Regions from separate parts of the Cytobacillus sp. EB106-05-05-XG126 genome, predicted to be linked through region 2. Evidence: predicted binding sites of a transcription regulator. Region 2 holds the regulator's gene; each other region holds the start of a gene.
The links. The regulator Rex, encoded in region 2, represses fermentation and respiration genes when NADH is low (regulators of the CRP and FNR family bind a similar motif). The targets are predictions, from matches to a motif close to TTGTGAAATATTTCACAA.

Region 1 (5,650 bases), on a different contig from region 2:
CAAAAGTATGATATGGGGGAATTACTCGAGAACCCCAGAAAAATGAAAAAGAAAACAATGTTCGACCTTGCTTCCGTTACGAAGGTAATGGGAGCAACCCAGGGCATTATGAAACTTGTCAATGATGGGGAACTCTCAGTAAATGACAGGGTATCTGATTTTATTCCAGAGTTTGCCCAGCATGGGAAACAGGATATTACAGTAGCTGACCTTCTGACACACACCTCTGGTTTAACTCCCTGGAAGCCGACATACCTTTACGCGGATAATTCTGAAGAGGTGCTGAATTATATAAACAAGCTGCCACTTGAATATCCCACAGGAACGGACAGAAGATATAGCGATTTTAGCTTTATGATGCTGGGTTTTTTGATTGAAGAGATCAGTGGACAGAAATTGGATAAGTACTTAGAAGAAAATATTTATAAGCCCTTAAAAATGCATGATACGATGTTTACTCCACCGGACCATTTCAAGAAAAAGATTGCAGCTACCTCATGGGGAAATCCTTATGAGTATAAAATGATTGATGACCCTAATTTCGGGTACTATGTTGAAGAAAGCCCGGACATGTTCAAATACTGGAGAAATTACACCTTAGTCGGAGAAGTTAATGATGGGAATAGCTTTTATGGAAATAAAGGGGTTGCAGGCCATGCCGGTTTATTTTCGACAGCAAGGGACCTTGCCGTATTGGGCCAGACCATGTTAAATGGCGGAACATATGGGAAAACAAAAATGTATGATCAAGAAGTGATTGATACCTTTACCTCTCCTCAGCGCTTTGGCCAGGGATATGGCTGGGAGCTGGATAAAAGCTGGTATATGGGAGATCGCTATTCTGAAAAAGCTTTTGGCCATACTGGTTTTACTGGAACACAGGTTATTATCGATCCAGAGGAAAACCTTCAGATTATCCTGCTGACAAATAAACAAAACAATGGCCCTTTACCAAGCGGATCATACCGGAGCACAGGCGCTCTTTCCAAAGAAGTGGCCAATATTGTTTATGAATCCTTGAACTAGCCGTAATATTATATAGATTTACGCATACAAGGCATCTATTCAGCCCACCCTAAAACAAAAAGAGGGTGGGTTTTCTAATGAAAAAATTCTTACTGTCCATAACAGTCTTATCCTTGTTTTGGAGTCAAACTCCCGTTTCAGCACGGACACTTTCACACCCGCCTATACCGGAAGAGTCACCTGATATAGAAAAAGTGGCCATTGTAGTACTGAAGGATCCAAAAAATGAACAGGAAATAAAACAAATGATAGAACAAAATCCTGATCTGCAAATCAGGCATACATTCAATCAGGCATTAAACGGCTTTTCAGTCAAAGGAAAGCCATCAGCACTGCTAAGCCTGAAAAGAATAGAGTCAGTCTCTGCTGTTTCACCGGTTAATACCTATCATGTTCATTCCAATGACAATATTAAGCTGATTGGCGGCCTGAATGCCAGAGGCTATTATGATGAAAATAATCAGCGCCTTACAGGCAAGGGTGTGAAAGTAGGCGTGATCGACACCGGCATTGATTATAATCATCCTGACCTGCGGCGAAGCTATGGCGGCGGTCGCGATTTGGTGGATAATGATAGAGATCCGATGGAAACAAAGGCTTCCGGGGGACAAGGCACACTGCACGGCACTCATGTCGCGGGCATCATTGCGGCAAATGGCAGGATCCAGGGGGTCGCACCTGAAGCAACCATCATCGCCTACAGGGCTCTTGGACCAGGCGGAAGCGGAACAACAGAACAGGTGATTGCGGCCATCGAACAGGCCATAAAGGATAAAGTGGATGTGTTAAACCTTTCATTGGGAAATAACGTAAACGGGCCTGACCTTCCGATAAGCATGGCCCTGAATAAAGCAGTTGAAAAGGGAATAACGGCTGTCACTTCATCAGGCAATTCGGGACCGAATATTTGGACGGTCGGTTCTCCGGGAACAGCGTCGAAGGCTATTTCTGTCGGAGCCTCTACACCAACAATAAAGGTGCCATTTTTAAGCATAAACGGACGTGAAATCCGCCTTGATCTGCTGCAGGGTTCAAAGGAATGGGAATTTGACCGTTCCTATGAAATGATTGATGGAGGACTTGGACATCCGGATCAATTGAAGAATGCCGAAGGAAAAATAGTACTAATAGAAAGAGGGGAATTGACGTTTACAGATAAAGCTTTCCATGCCATGGAAGCAGGAGCAGAGGGTATCATTATCTATAACAATACAAAAGGCAGGTTCTTCGGAAATTTGGACAGCGAGGTTCCCATTCCGGCAGCGGCGCTTTCAAAGCAAGAAGGAGAGGAGCTCAAGAAGCTCATGAAGGAAGGAAGGCTCCTTGCCCGGACTTATATAATAGAAGAAAGGGACATACTGGCTGACTTTAGCTCACGCGGACCTGTTACATCCACTTGGGAAATTAAACCGGATGTCGTGGCACCGGGAGTCGCCATAAATAGCACCATTCCCGGCGGCTACCTGCCGCTTCAGGGAACAAGCATGGCCGCTCCGCATGTAGCAGGTGCTTGTGCGATCCTCAAACAGGCTCACCCCGACTGGGGTCCGGAACAAATCAAGGCGGCACTTATGAATACTGCTAAACTTATTAAGAACGCGGATGGACAAACATATAGAACGTATGAGCAGGGGGCCGGCAGGATACAGCTTGATCAGGCGCTGACAGCAGAAACGCTTGTCTTCCCGGCATCCATGCAATTCGGAAAATTTCAGATCGCAGACAGGCTGCATGACCACAGCAGTTTCATAACGGTTGAAAATATAAGTGAAAAAACGCAGTCTTATTCCTTTTCCGTACCCTATAAGGAGCAGGGCATCAATTGGGAAATGCCTATGACGATTCAATTGAACCCGGGTGAAAAGAAAAAGGTCGAAATAAAAATGTCAGCTGATCCGACCCTTTTACAGAAAAAGATCCATGACGGGTACCTTCTATTGAAAGCAGGTGCAGAGAGTATTCATATTCCATACCTCTATGTGCTTGAAGAGCCTGATTACCCAAGGGTGATGGGATTCGGAATCGGCAAAGGAGATAAGCCAGCCACGTATCGCTATGAGGTGTATCTGCCTGGCGGGGCGGAAGAATTCGGAATTGCGATGTTTGATTCGGAAAGTCTCCGGTTCATGGGATTTCTGGATTGGAAAAGAAATACCGGCAAGGGGCAGCTGCTGCAGGAAATCCCTGCTGAAAAGCTGCCCGGTCCTGGGCTGTACCTGGCAAAAGTGTTTGCCAAAAAGGCCGGAAGGGAAGACTGGATCGAAACTTATCTATTTGTGAGACCGGATGGCCAGCTGGGGGACCCGGAGCCTTCAGCAGAATCAGAAGAGAGTACAAGTAAGTAGAAATAAAGCGTTTTCAGGAGCGATGCAGAGTCTCGCTCCTTTTTCAATAGAAATTCAAAAATTAAATGTGATAAATATGTGAACATACCATATTTTTACCTTTTTGTTTGTGAACTTTTTCACTCCAAACGCATTGACATTGACAAAGCCCTATTGTATGCTTACAAAGGGTAAAAGATGATAGGGTTTTCAAAATATTTTTGCAGACATATTTCCCACTTCTGCATGATGTTTATATGTTTATTTACGGCCTCAAACCCTCTTACCATTCTCTTTAAGGGAGGATGCGTTTTTATGCGTCAAAAAGACCGCAACCCATTTAAGGCGATGGCCTTAATGTCCGCCATTCTTTCCCAGTTAGTAGGTTCCACGCTCATTGGCATTTTTGCTGGAAGATGGCTCGACACCAAGGCAGGAACTGAGCCTTTATTCCTTTTAATCGGCTTGTTCATTGGGCTGGGCGCCGGGATTTACGCCATGCTTCGCCTAATCCAACATTTTTTCACAGGAGAATGAACATCATGCCGGAAATCAAAGCAACTTTTCAGAGACAGCGAAATTACATATTCCTTTTGTTGTCTGTATATGTTCTCGGCTGGGGTTTTACACCTTATCAATCTATTTTTCTTGGCTTGATCTTTGGTACAAGCTTAAGTCTGTTCAATTTGTGGCTTATTTCACGGAAGGCGCTGCAATTTGGAGAGGCGGTCGAGAGAGGCGAGAAGGTGCGTTCACTTGGAACGGTATCCAGGATGGCTACAGCAGTATTTGCTGTCATGATCGCTCTGGAATATCCTGAAAAGATGCATCTGATCAGTGTGGTATTTGGATTAATGACATCCTATATTGTCATTATGATAGATTATTTTCTTCAATCTTTTCATTTACGTAAATAGCGGGAAGAGAGGTGAACACTATTGCATCATGAAGCTCCTATAGTGGACTTTTTAGGATTGAATTTTAACTTATCAAACGTACTGATGATTACAGTGGCAAGTGCTATTGTCTTCATTATTGCTTTGCTTTCAACCCGTCGATTGGCCATGAAACCAACGGGGATGCAAAACTTCTTCGAATGGGTTATGGATTTTGTTAAGAATATCATTAACAGTACGATGGACTGGAAGACAGGCGGAAGATTCCATATCCTTGGATTAACCCTGATCATGTATATTTTTGTTTCAAACATGCTCGGACTTCCGTTTGCGATCACTTATGATCACACTTTATGGTGGAAATCGCCAACAGCCGATCCTGTTATCACCTTAACATTAGCGGCAATGGTAGTCGGGCTTTCGCATTACTATGGCGTAAAGCTTAAAGGAGTAGGAGAATACGGCCGGGATTTTATCAGGCCAATGCCTTTCTTGTTCCCATTGAAAATCATTGAAGAGTTTGCAAACACTCTGACATTGGGACTTCGTCTCTACGGTAACATCTACGCGGGTGAAATCCTGCTGACGTTGCTAGTCGGAGGACTCGCACATGCCGGTATAGGCGGAATGCTTGCCGCAGTTATACCAACACTCGTATGGCAGGGATTCTCAATCTTTGTCGGATCTATCCAGGCATTCATTTTCTGTATGTTAACAATGGTTTATATGGCACACAAAGTGAGCCAGGACCATTAATATATACCTGTTCATTTTATGGACAAAACATTTTAAACAAATAAATTTTCATACAATTTAAGGAGGAACTCAATAATGGGTCTTTTAGCAGCAGCAATTGCAATCGGTTTAGCAGCACTAGGTGCCGGTATCGGTAACGGTCTTATCGTATCAAAAACAGTTGAAGGTATGGCTCGCCAGCCAGAAGCTCGCGGTATGCTTCAAACTACAATGTTCATCGGGGTAGCACTAGTTGAGGCCGTTCCGATCATTGGCGTTGTTATCGCGTTCATGGTTATCGGCGGTTAATTAATACTGTACCAATCGTTCAAAAATGGCGAAGATCATTCCATGAACCTTCGCCATTCCTTTATGTCTTTTTACCGTAAACTAATTCGGAATCATGCATATGACTCCGTTTCATAAGTGGAACAACTCTTGAAGGGAGTGAATCGAGGGTGTTAACAAACAGTCTAGTATTAGGCGCTGCAGGCGGCGGTTTTAACGGCGGGGACATTTTGTTCCAGCTGGTCATGTTCATTATCTTGTTGGCATTGCTGAAAAAATTCGCGTGGGGTCCGTTAATGGGCATTATGCAGCAGCGTGAAGAGCACATTGCCGGTGAAATTCAAGCGGCTGAAGAAAGCCGTACAGAAGCAAAGAAACTTT
Region 2 (5,650 bases):
TAATGTGGATAAAATCAGCTTGAATTGTGGATAATGTGGAAAACTCTGTGGAGAGTACGTATAACTGCGTTTTTCTTGTGATTATCTCTGTGGATAATAAAAAAGACTGGCAGTGACTATTCTACCAGTCTAAAAGTTATGAATATTATTTTAATCCTCTTCAGCTAAAAGAGTCCATTCTTCCATCAATTCTTCCAGCTTTGCTTTTGCTCCATCTGTTTCATTCGTAATTTCCATCACCTTTTCATGGTCCTGATAAACATTCGGATCACAGAGAAGCTGATCATTAGCATCTATTACTGTTTCTAAGGCTTCTATTTGTTCTTCAATTTCTTCCATTCTTCTTTTTCGCTGGCGTTCGAGCTTTTTAGCTTCTTTATCCAGCTGATAATTATTTTTGTCCTGCTTAACAGGCAGCGATGCGGTGGTGTCAACTTGCTCATTAAGTGCAAGCAATTCCTCCTGCTCCTGCTTTTTTTCTACATAATAATCATAATCGCCAAGATATTCAGTTGCCCCGCTTCCAGAAAGTTCAACTACTTTTGTTGTAATTCTGTTGATAAAATAGCGGTCATGAGAGACGAAGAGAATGGTTCCGGGATAATCGATCAATGCATTTTCAAGAATTTCCTTGCTGTCCAGGTCCAAGTGGTTTGTAGGCTCGTCCAGAATTAAGAAATTGGATTTCTGCATCATAAGCTTTGCAAGTGCGAGCCGGGCCTTTTCACCGCCACTCAGTGTTGAAACGGTTTTAAGAACATCATCACCTGAGAAGAGAAAGTTCCCAAGTATGGTCCTGATTTCTTTTTCCGGTTTCAGCGGGTATTCATCCCATAATTCGTTCAGGACTCTTTTGTTGCTTGTGAGCTCTGCCTGTTCCTGGTCATAGTAGCCAATTGTCACATTGGAACCGTACTGAATCTCCCCTGAAAAAGAAGGGATTTTTTTGATGATGGTTTTAAGCAATGTGGACTTGCCGATTCCATTTGGTCCTACTAGTGCAATGCTGTCGCCTCTTGCCAGCCGCATTGAAATATTCTCGCTGACTTTCTCTTCATAGCCTATAGCTAAAGAATGAATATTTAAAACCTCATTGCCCGACTGACGCTCGATGTCAAACCCAAAGGAAGCTGACTTCTCGTCTCCAAACGGCCTGTCCATCACGTCCATTCTGGCCAGCTGCTTTCTGCGGCTTTGTGCCCTTTTGGTTGTGGAGGCCCGGGCGAGGTTTCGCTGAATGAAGTCCTGCAGCTTAGCGATTTCTTCCTGCTGTTTCTCGAATTGCTTCATTTCTTTTTCAAAATTAGCGGCTTTTTGATCCAAATAGGAACTGTAGTTTCCCGGGTACTTTCTTATTTGGTGGCGGGAAATCTCGTAAACCTGGGAAACGACCTTATCAAGGAAATACCGGTCATGTGATACGATTAGAATAGCACCGCTGTATCCCTGGAGGTATTGTTCAAGCCACGATAATGTTTCAATATCAAGGTGGTTGGTAGGCTCATCCAGAATTAAAATATCAGGCTTTGTCAGCAGAAGTTTACCAAGGGCCAACCTTGTTCGCTGTCCGCCGCTCAATGACGAAATTTTAGTATCATAGCCCAATGAGCTGAAATTGAGTCCATGGAGAATGGAACGGATATCTGCTTCATATTGATAGCCGCCATTTTCTTTGAAATCAACCTGAAGTTTGTCGTAATCTTTCAATACGCGTTCATAGGCATCAGAATTACTGAGGATATCGGAATCTGCCATTTGTTCTTCAAGGTTGCGGAGCTGTTTTTCCTGCTTCTGCAAATGACTGAAAACAGTCAGCATTTCATCCCAAATGGATAATTCCGATTCCAGTCCGGTATTTTGTGCAAGATAGCCAATGGTTACTTCCTTTGGCTTTATAATCTCACCGGAATCATATGCCATGTGTCCGGCAATTATTTTCAAAAGGGTGGATTTTCCTGCACCATTGCGCCCTACAAGGGCAATCCGGTCCCTGGTTTGTACTTCAAGCTTTATATTCGTTAAAATGGGATCAGCTCCAAAACTTTTTGCCAGCTGATTGACTTGTAATAGTATCATGTTCTTTCACCTCGGGTATAGAGTAAGTGTAACTCATTCATATATGTTCGGCAATAAAGGAGACAGGACTATAAGCACACCTGAAGGGCATTGAATCATAAAAAAAGGTAAATAAATATGTGAAGAACCTTACAAAGCACATACAAAGTAACGGAAAAATAGTGTATGATTTTGAAGAGAGGTGTTTTTAAATGGCGGATTTTACTCATTTTAATCAAGAGGGCAGGGCAAAAATGGTAGATGTCAGCGATAAGCCTGAGACGGCAAGGACGGCCATCGCTCAGTCAAGTATTACGGTGAATCAGGAGATATACGAGAAGATCACATCCAACTCCATGAAAAAAGGGGATGTACTTGCTGTTGCACAAACGGCAGGCATTATGGCGAGCAAGAAAACATGGGACATTATTCCGATGTGCCATCCGCTGCCGCTTAAAGGTGTGGACATTTCATTTTCATGGAAAGCAGAAGAGGAAGAGTACGACCTCATCATTACAGCTTCTGTTAAAACAAAAGGAAATACGGGTGTGGAAATGGAAGCGTTAACAGCTGCTTCTGTCTGTGCGCTGACCGTTTATGATATGTGCAAGGCTGTAGATAAAGGAATGGTAATTGGGCCAACCTTTTTAATAGAGAAAACAGGCGGCAAAAACGGAGATTTTAAACGAAATTAATTCATCATAAGAAATGGGGATGGACGAATGGCCAATGAACCAATTAAGATACCGCAGGCAACAGCTAAACGGCTGCCTTTATATTACCGCTTCCTAAAAAACCTTCATTCCTCCGGCAAACAAAGAGTCTCATCAGCAGAATTGAGTGAGGCGGTTAAAGTGGATTCTGCAACGATTCGCCGTGACTTTTCGTACTTCGGTGCGTTAGGGAAAAAAGGCTATGGATATAATGTGAATTACCTGCTGGGCTTCTTTCGGAAGACTCTTGACCAGGACGAGCTTACCAAAGTCGCTTTGGTCGGGGTAGGGAATTTAGGTACAGCCTTTCTTAACTATAATTTTCTTAAAAATAATAATACGAAAATAGAAGTGGCATTTGATGTGGATAAGAGCAAGGTTGGCACGAAAATCGGCGATGTGCCGGTCCATCATATGGATGACCTTGAAGAAGTGATAGTTAAAAATAATATTCAGGTTGCGATTCTAACGGTGCCTGCACCGCCTGCCCAGACGATTACCGATCGGATGGTGAATGCGAAAATAAAAGGAATCCTTAACTTTACACCCGCGAGGCTCACTGTGCCGTCCTCGATTCGGATTCACCATATCGATCTGGCAGTGGAATTGCAGTCATTGGTTTATTTTCTGAAAAATTATCCTGAAGAAGTGTAAAAAAAATGAGCCTTTTGCGGGCTCATTTTTTCATTTTAAAATGCTGGCCAACCATCCGTAGACCGGTGGCAAAATCAAATGTGGCAATTAAGATAAGAAAATAAGTAAAGAATCCCCAGGTTTCTTCCCGCTGGGTATTCTGGATGGCTATAAAGGTGAAAAGACATCCGAGAAGGATGTAAATAAAGCCTGAAAACAAAGGTGTGCTTCTCATGATAATCCCCCAGTACGTTTAAAACATTTCTCCAGCTAGAAAAAGCTGATAAAGCTCTGCATGTTTTCCATTTCCTTTAACCACTTTTGTATATTATCCTGATTCAGCTGAACAACCGCGACGAAGGTGTTCATCGCCACATGGGCAAAAATCGGCACGATGATCCGCTTCGTCTTGACATATAAAAAGGCAAAGGTGAATCCCATTGCTGAGTATAACAGTACATGTTCAGGCTCAAAATGGGCCAGAGCAAAAATGACCGAGCTGATCAGGGCTGAAAGGAAGAAGTTGAAGCGCTTATGAAGAGAGCCAAAAATAATCTTTCTAAAGACGATTTCCTCAAGGATTGGCCCGATGACCGAACTGATTAAAATGACGATTGGCGATGCTTCAATAATCCTGATAATCTGCTGTGTATTTTCAGATCCCATTTCAATGCCAATCAGGTTTTCAATACTTGCAGCAGTAGCTTGAGCAATCAGGGCCAAGAATATGCCTCCAATAGCCCAGCCCACAGAGCCTGCAACAGAAGAGGCATCCCTATCCAATCCCCGTTTCATTTCTTTCCTTAGTAATAGAAGCGTAATGATCAGCGTGATTGTGAAACTGATTACGAGCCAGTAGGCCACAGCAAGAATCTGCATATTCTCTGGATTCTGTCCCAGGGCATCGGCAGCTAATAAAACGAGCGGAACGCCAAATAAGCTTGAAAGCTGCATGGCAATATAGGCGATTAATATAATCCAGTATTCCTTCTTCAAAATGTTTTACTCCTTAATCTGAGTGTTGGAAACAAGTCCTAAAGCCATTGTACTCTTTATATGGAGCGGGTTTCAAATATCAGCACCAAGGAGAGACCTGTTATGGTTAAAATATGTGTTTCTGCAGCATACTTAAGAGGTTGTCCGTGTCGAAAAATAGCGTGCAGGCACGAATGAATTTTTTTATAAAAAATTTAAGCTTCACCCTTGCAAATAGAAAGGAGATTCATTAATATAATAATTGTGTTAGCACTCATACAGAGAGAGTGCTAATAAATAAAAATATTTACATATTATTTGAGGAGGTTGTTTCACTTGTTAAAGCCACTAGGTGATCGAATCATTATCGAGCTTGTTGAAACTGAAGAAAAAACTGCAAGCGGCATCGTACTGCCGGACACTGCTAAAGAGAAGCCTCAAGAAGGCAAAGTTGTAGCTGTGGGGACTGGCCGCGTTCTTGAAAATGGTGAGCGTGTTGCCCTTGAAGTTGCTGACGGCGACCGTATCATCTTCTCAAAATATGCTGGTACTGAAGTAAAGTACGAAGGCAAAGAATATTTAATTTTACGTGAAAATGACATTCTTGCTGTAATTGGCTAATCGCCGTTCCAGACAGATTATTAAAAGATAAAGTTAAAATTTTTGAGGAGGTTTTTATCAATGGCTAAAGAGATTAAATTTAGTGAAGAAGCCCGCCGCGCCATGCTTCGCGGTGTAGATTCCCTTGCAAATGCGGTAAAAGTAACTCTTGGACCTAAAGGACGCAACGTGGTTCTTGAGAAGAAATTCGGTTCTCCATTAATCACTAATGATGGTGTGACAATTGCGAAGGAAATCGAACTTGAAGATGCTTTCGAAAACATGGGTGCGAAGCTTGTTGCTGAAGTAGCAAGCAAAACAAATGATGTTGCCGGTGACGGTACAACAACTGCAACTGTTCTTGCACAGGCAATGATCCGTGAAGGCCTTAAGAACGTAACTGCAGGTGCTAACCCAATGGGCATCCGCAAAGGAATTGAAAAGGCGGTTTCTACTGCTGTTGAAGAGTTAAAAGCTATTTCAAAGCCTATCGAAAACAAAGAGTCTATCGCACAGGTTGCTGCGATTTCTGCTGCTGACAATGAAGTTGGACAGCTGATCGCTGAAGCAATGGAGCGCGTTGGCAACGACGGTGTTATCACAATCGAAGAATCTAAAGGATTCACAACTGAGCTTGATGTGGTAGAAGGTATGCAATTTGACCGCGGATATGC
Region 3 (5,650 bases), on a different contig from region 2:
GCATATCCATGCCTCCGCCGGATACGGTAAAGAAGTGCGTTCCATATAGACGGTCAAACGTCATCAATGCCAATGCGACTGTGAAAATTGGGAAAGCCGCCACAATCAAAATGGATGTTACGAAAGTAGTCCACGTAAACATCGGCATTTTCATCAGTGTCATGCCTTTTGTTCTCATTTTCAAAATCGTGACGATAAAGTTTATACCTGTCATTAATGTACCGATACCGGCAATCTGAAGGGCAACTGCATAATAGTTATTACCGATTCCCGGACTGAATTCCTTGCCTGCAAGAGGGAAGTAGGAAGTCCATCCTGCATCAGGTGACCCTCCGATAACAAAGGAAATATTGAACAGCATAGCTCCGCTGAAGAACAGCCAGAAGCTTAGAGCATTCAGCTGAGGGAAGGCAACGTCACGCGCACCGATCTGCAGCGGAATGACAACGTTCATTAAACCAATCAAAAACGGCATCGCCATGAAAAGAATCATAATCACACCGTGTGTTGTGAAAATTTCATTGTAATGCTGGGAATTCAGGAATTCCATTTCAGGACGTGATGTCTGAGCTTTCATCAGCAACCCGTCCATCCCGCCGCGGAAAAACATCAATACGGCGGAGATGATATACATAATACCGATTTTTTTATGGTCTACTGTAGTCAGCCATTCTGTCCACAGGTATTTCCATTTTTTCAGATAGGTAATCCCTGCCACTGCACCGATCATTGTCAGCAAAATGGCAATCTGGGAACCTAGTATAAGGGGATCTCCCGTAATAAAAAACTCATCCCATTTAATGCCCATGATGGTCACCTCCATGGTTTACTTCACTGTCATCATGGCCCTTATCTTCGCCATGACCTTCAATTACATTCGGTTTCTCATTTTTATAATTATCGTCTTCTTCGAATGTCTTACCCTGATATCCATGACCTCTGTAGAGTTCAGGATTTGTATATGCCTTAGAGTCAGGATCGGCATGATTCACCCATTCCAAATGAGTATTTGAATAGGTCAGCCTTCCTAGATGAGTAGGCTTCAGCAGCCCTACATATTCTTTCTCTGTCAATTTAGGCGCTGTATCCTTAACATCTTCAACCCATTGGTCAAAATCTTTCTGGGTTTGAGCGAGCACTTCAAATTTCATATCCGCATAGCCGCGGCCGTTAAAGTTCGTATTTTGACCTTCATATGATCCAGGGTTGTCTGCAAGAAGATATAATTCTGTTTCCATTTTCGGCATGGTGTACTTTTGTCCGCCAAGTGCAGGCACCCAGAAAGATTGCATGGTGCTTGCAGAAGTCATTTTGAAAAGTACAGGCCTATCCTCAGGAATATTGACATAGTTCACCGTCTCAATTCCTTCTTCTGGATAACTGAAAATCCATTTCCAGTCTGCAGATGTTACATGTATAGTAATTGGCTCTTTTTCTTCGTAGCCTTTTGGTGCTTCTTCAAGAGCATAAAGTGTTTTTACGGTCGGGATTGTTAACGCAATGACAATTAAGATAGGAATCCCGGTCCAGATAATTTCAAGGAGTGTGCTTCCATGTTCCTCAGGCGGTTCATAATCCTTATTTTCTGGTTTCTCACGATATTTCCAGACGATGTAGCCGAATAATCCAAATACGACTACTACAACAAGAAGCATCCAGATCAGGGACCAGTTAATTAATTCGGTAATGCTTCTTGCAACAGGCCCCTGCGGTTCAAACACAACCATATTGCAGCCGCTGAGAATAAGCATCGGCAATATAGCTGTTAAAGAGAGCAGCATTTTCTTCATCTGATGTTTCATCTCCTTTAAACAAAAACTATTGTTAAATAATTCACAAATAATGTGCGTATTTTCACAAAGATACCAAAAAAATATATAGCTGGGAAAAATGCACACTCTTGAAACACTTATTTAACTTAGTTATCACTGTGTAAATGATATTAACATAAGCAATTGTGAAAAGTTGTGACAAAAGTGAGAAGGAAATTTATGTAAAGTGTTTGGACAGCATTTCATTTTCTGCAAATAGCATTGTTATTGGGTTTTGCGCCTTATATTTAAATCTTGAACAAATTTTGAACTTTTGGTTTTGGTATATTTATTGCCAAGGAACTCTTTATAGGGCTCTTTCTTATTAATTGAAAAATACAGAATAGTACAGTAACATGAAGTAAAAATAATATAGATAGAGACAGGGTGAGGACATGATTGATTTAAGAAGCGATACAGTCACAAAGCCGACTGAAGCTATGAGAAAAGCGGCTTATGAAGCGGAAGTTGGAGATGATGTTTATGGAGAGGATCCTTCAATAAATCAACTGGAGGAGACAGCTGCTGAAGTGCTTGGAAAGGAAGCAGCTCTTTTTGTAACAAGCGGCACACAGGGAAACCAGATCGCCATTTTAACACATTGCCGCCCTGGCAATGAAATTATTCTCGAAGCAGAAAGCCATATTTTTTATTATGAAAGCGGAGCTCCTTCTGCTTTTGCCGGCGTCCAGACAAGAACGATAAACGGGACAAGAGGGGCTATGGATCCCTCTGATGTGGAGTATGCCATTAGGGGAGAGGATCAGCATTTTCCTGAAACAGGCTTGATTTGCCTTGAAAATACGCATAATAGAGCCGGCGGTGCCGTTATACCGATTGATAATATGAAAGACATTCATACTATCGCAAAAGTAAATAACGTTCCTGTACATATAGATGGCGCAAGAATATTCAATGCCGCAGCAGCACTGAACCTGCCGGCTTCAGAATTAGCTAAGCATTGCGACACTGTCCAGGTATGCCTATCCAAAGGGCTTGGTGCTCCCGTCGGATCCATACTGGCAGGAAATAGAGATTTCATAACAGCCGCCAGAAAGTGGCGCAAAAGACTCGGCGGGGGACTCCGCCAGGCAGGCATCCTAGCTGCACCAGGCCTTATTGCATTAATTCAAATGAGAGAACGTCTGGCAGAGGACCATGAAAATGCCCAATATCTTGCACAGCAGCTTGGCCAAATTAATGGCATTGAGATTGTAAACCAGGTGGATACGAATATAATTGTGGCAGATGTGAAAAATCTAAAGATGAATTCATCGGAATTTGTTGAAAGATTGAAAGCTGAAGGAGTCCTTTCAGGAACTTTCGGCCCTAGTTATGTGCGTTTTGTTACGCACTATGATGTGAACAGAAACCAGCTTGAACAGTCCATTACAGCGATTCAAAAAACAGCTGATCAAATCATTTAACCAGATAAAAAACGCATGTCAATCCGGCATGCGTTTTTATTTTTAGAAATAATATCTCTGCAGTAGAGCTGCAGTATAGTGCTGGGAGTGCAAATGACTCGGATGCCAAATGCTGTGATAGGGATATCCTTGTTGAATAGGCTGACACCAGGGCCCATACTGCACCTGGGAATATCCGTAATAATGGGCACCATTCATGCCGGTAATAATATATTGCCTCAAAGAGAATCCTCCTTCTCATCTTTTATAAATAAACTATGCAAAACCTTTTAAAGTGGCCTTTAAGATGAGTGCTCAATTTTCCACCTATACTTTTCGTCTTACTCGGTATGATAAAAAAGTAAAACTTACACTTTTTAAAGGAGAATAAGACCATGTTATTAAAGAAAAACTTTCTTCTTGGTGTTTTCCTTATTCTAACGCTTGCTGCATGTAATAATACTCAGCAGGGCATGGATACAGGGGAATTAACCGGTGATGACCTTAAAGAAATTAGCCAGCCTAATAATGTGAATGTGGACAGAGAAAGACGGGGAGCAGCTCCGCTTGAATTACAAAAAGTAAATAATGGGTACCTTACCATTGATCCCAACTCTTACAGCACTGCAACACCAAGTCAGGATTTCCCTCATAGCCAATTAGCTGATGATGGCGGCATGCCATTATACCAATTTGGAGAGGACAATCAGCAAAATCAGGGAATGGAAGGCGGACAGGCTGAAGGGCGTCAATTTGCTCAGCCGTTTGGACAAGAGGGCCAGCAGCCGCAAGCACCTGCACAAACCCCTCCGCAGGAAGGGGCTGGCCAGGCGCCTCAAGGACAAGGTGAACAGGCACCAGCTGCTCAAAATGATGACATAAACAACTTTGAATCTAAAGTAATCCAATTAACAAATGCAGAACGGGAGAAAAATGGGCTTAATGCATTACAATCAGATAAACCGCTAAGTGGTGTGGCACAGGCGAAATCAAATGATATGCAGCAGAAAAATTACTTTTCCATACAAGTCCAACTTATGGTTCGCCATTTGACATGATGAGGGATTTTGGAGTCAATTACAGTACCGCAGGCGAAAATATTGCCATGGGGCAGCAGACTCCTGAACAAGTGGTACAAGCATGGATGGAAAGTGAAGGTCATCGGAAAAATATATTAAACGGCACCTTTACGCATATTGGTGTAGGATATACTGATGACGGATCTTATTGGACACAAATGTTAATAGCGAAATAAAGTAAAACTTTAATCAGTGGGGCTCCCCCACTGATTGATAGTTGAGGACCACAGGAAGTGGGTCACAAAGACGTTGCCACAGGACGTGGTCTTAGTCTTTGTCCTTATTTGCCTGTTAGACTGCGAAAAAAGGAAATCGGCGCATTAGCCGATTTCCTTTTTGTTTATTAAAGGTTCAAGCTGAGTTTTTATATCATCAAGCAGTTCATGGATGGTTATTTCTGTATCTGTTTGCCCTTTATCAAGAGCAGATTCCAATAGCTTTGCAAAATCACTAAAGTTAGATTTCATAATAGACACCTTCAAACAGCAATGTATTTTATGACTCTATTCCCTGTTAAGATTTTTTAAAACTCACTATATACTATTAACCGGTAAGCTGAGGCGTGAGAAAAATGAACATTCATTCAACCTGCATTTTTGCATAAATGATTGATCTCTCGGAAAGCCGGGTATTAAATACTGATAATATTTTACGGCTGCCCCCATACCTGTCATTTGAACAGCGAATAGTATAGCAGGAAAGAGATTATAAAGATTACTGTGTTAAAATGGAGGTCTGGTTATGAGATTGGTGCAAATGGATATTGATCAGCTATTGGAATCTACATCTGAGATTGCCGAAGAAGATCTTGGCTATATGATCAGACAGGTGGAAATTGATCATTTATTAGAGCGTACCCAGGATTGGTAATATATAAAAGAAAACTCCCCTCAGCCAGAAGCTGAGGGGAGTTTTTAGGCCGAAAACGTATCTTCTTGTGAATGAGTCCTTAATCGCAAAGTTCTCCTGGAAGATAGGACTACACCGAGAATCACAATCCCCCCGCCAATTATCTGATACAAATACAATTTTTCATGTGTAAAACACAAGGCGAAGATAATAGCGAAAACAGGAAGCAGATTCAGAAAAACCCCCGCTTTGGCTGCTCCGATTATGTGAACTCCAATATTCCAGGAAAGAAAAGCCATAATGGAAGCCAAAAACCCAACATACAGCAAGATCCCTATAGAGGGAAGGGTGAAGACAGGTTTTGCTGCCTGCAGCCACAAATATTCAACCAGGCTTAAGGGTACCAATAGTAAAATGCCAAGAAAAACTGAAATATAAAAAGCAGATAGCAAAGGCAGCACGTCTGCATATTTTTTGCCAATCACAGAATACAAAGCCCACATAA

Region 1: AC3WTL_RS20925 (AtpZ/AtpI family protein) is a predicted target of Rex. The motif match lies at 3,479-3,496, and genes of this name have one in related genera.
Region 3: qoxA (cytochrome aa3 quinol oxidase subunit II) is a predicted target of Rex. The motif match lies at 1,822-1,839, and genes of this name have one in related genera.

The regions. Positions count from the first base shown of each region.
Region 1 is NZ_JBYTDU010000012.1:7,028-12,677, reverse strand. Features, by position in the region: gene AC3WTL_RS20935 (serine hydrolase) at 1-1,026, shown strand, start outside; gene AC3WTL_RS20930 (S8 family serine peptidase) at 1,104-3,371, shown strand; gene AC3WTL_RS20925 (AtpZ/AtpI family protein) at 3,666-3,887, shown strand; gene AC3WTL_RS20920 (ATP synthase subunit I) at 3,893-4,267, shown strand; gene atpB (F0F1 ATP synthase subunit A) at 4,289-5,002, shown strand; gene atpE (F0F1 ATP synthase subunit C) at 5,078-5,290, shown strand; gene AC3WTL_RS20905 (F0F1 ATP synthase subunit B) at 5,440-5,650, shown strand, end outside.
Region 2 is NZ_JBYTDU010000019.1:3,106-8,755, forward strand. Features, by position in the region: gene AC3WTL_RS23060 (ABC transporter ATP-binding protein) at 151-2,076, opposite strand; gene moaC (cyclic pyranopterin monophosphate synthase MoaC) at 2,268-2,750, shown strand; gene AC3WTL_RS23070 (redox-sensing transcriptional repressor Rex) at 2,778-3,422, shown strand; gene AC3WTL_RS23075 (YdiK family protein) at 3,445-3,636, opposite strand; gene AC3WTL_RS23080 (CPBP family intramembrane glutamic endopeptidase) at 3,672-4,397, opposite strand; gene groES (co-chaperone GroES) at 4,713-4,997, shown strand; gene groL (chaperonin GroEL) at 5,058-5,650, shown strand, end outside.
Region 3 is NZ_JBYTDU010000001.1:1,009,841-1,015,490, forward strand. Features, by position in the region: gene qoxB (cytochrome aa3 quinol oxidase subunit I) at 1-808, opposite strand, end outside; gene qoxA (cytochrome aa3 quinol oxidase subunit II) at 798-1,790, opposite strand; gene ltaE (low-specificity L-threonine aldolase) at 2,207-3,238, shown strand; partial or broken gene AC3WTL_RS05080 (CAP domain-containing protein) at 4,108-4,472, shown strand; gene AC3WTL_RS05085 (YwzD family small protein) at 4,617-4,763, opposite strand; gene AC3WTL_RS05090 (hypothetical protein) at 5,038-5,166, shown strand; gene AC3WTL_RS05095 (DMT family transporter) at 5,211-5,650, opposite strand, start outside.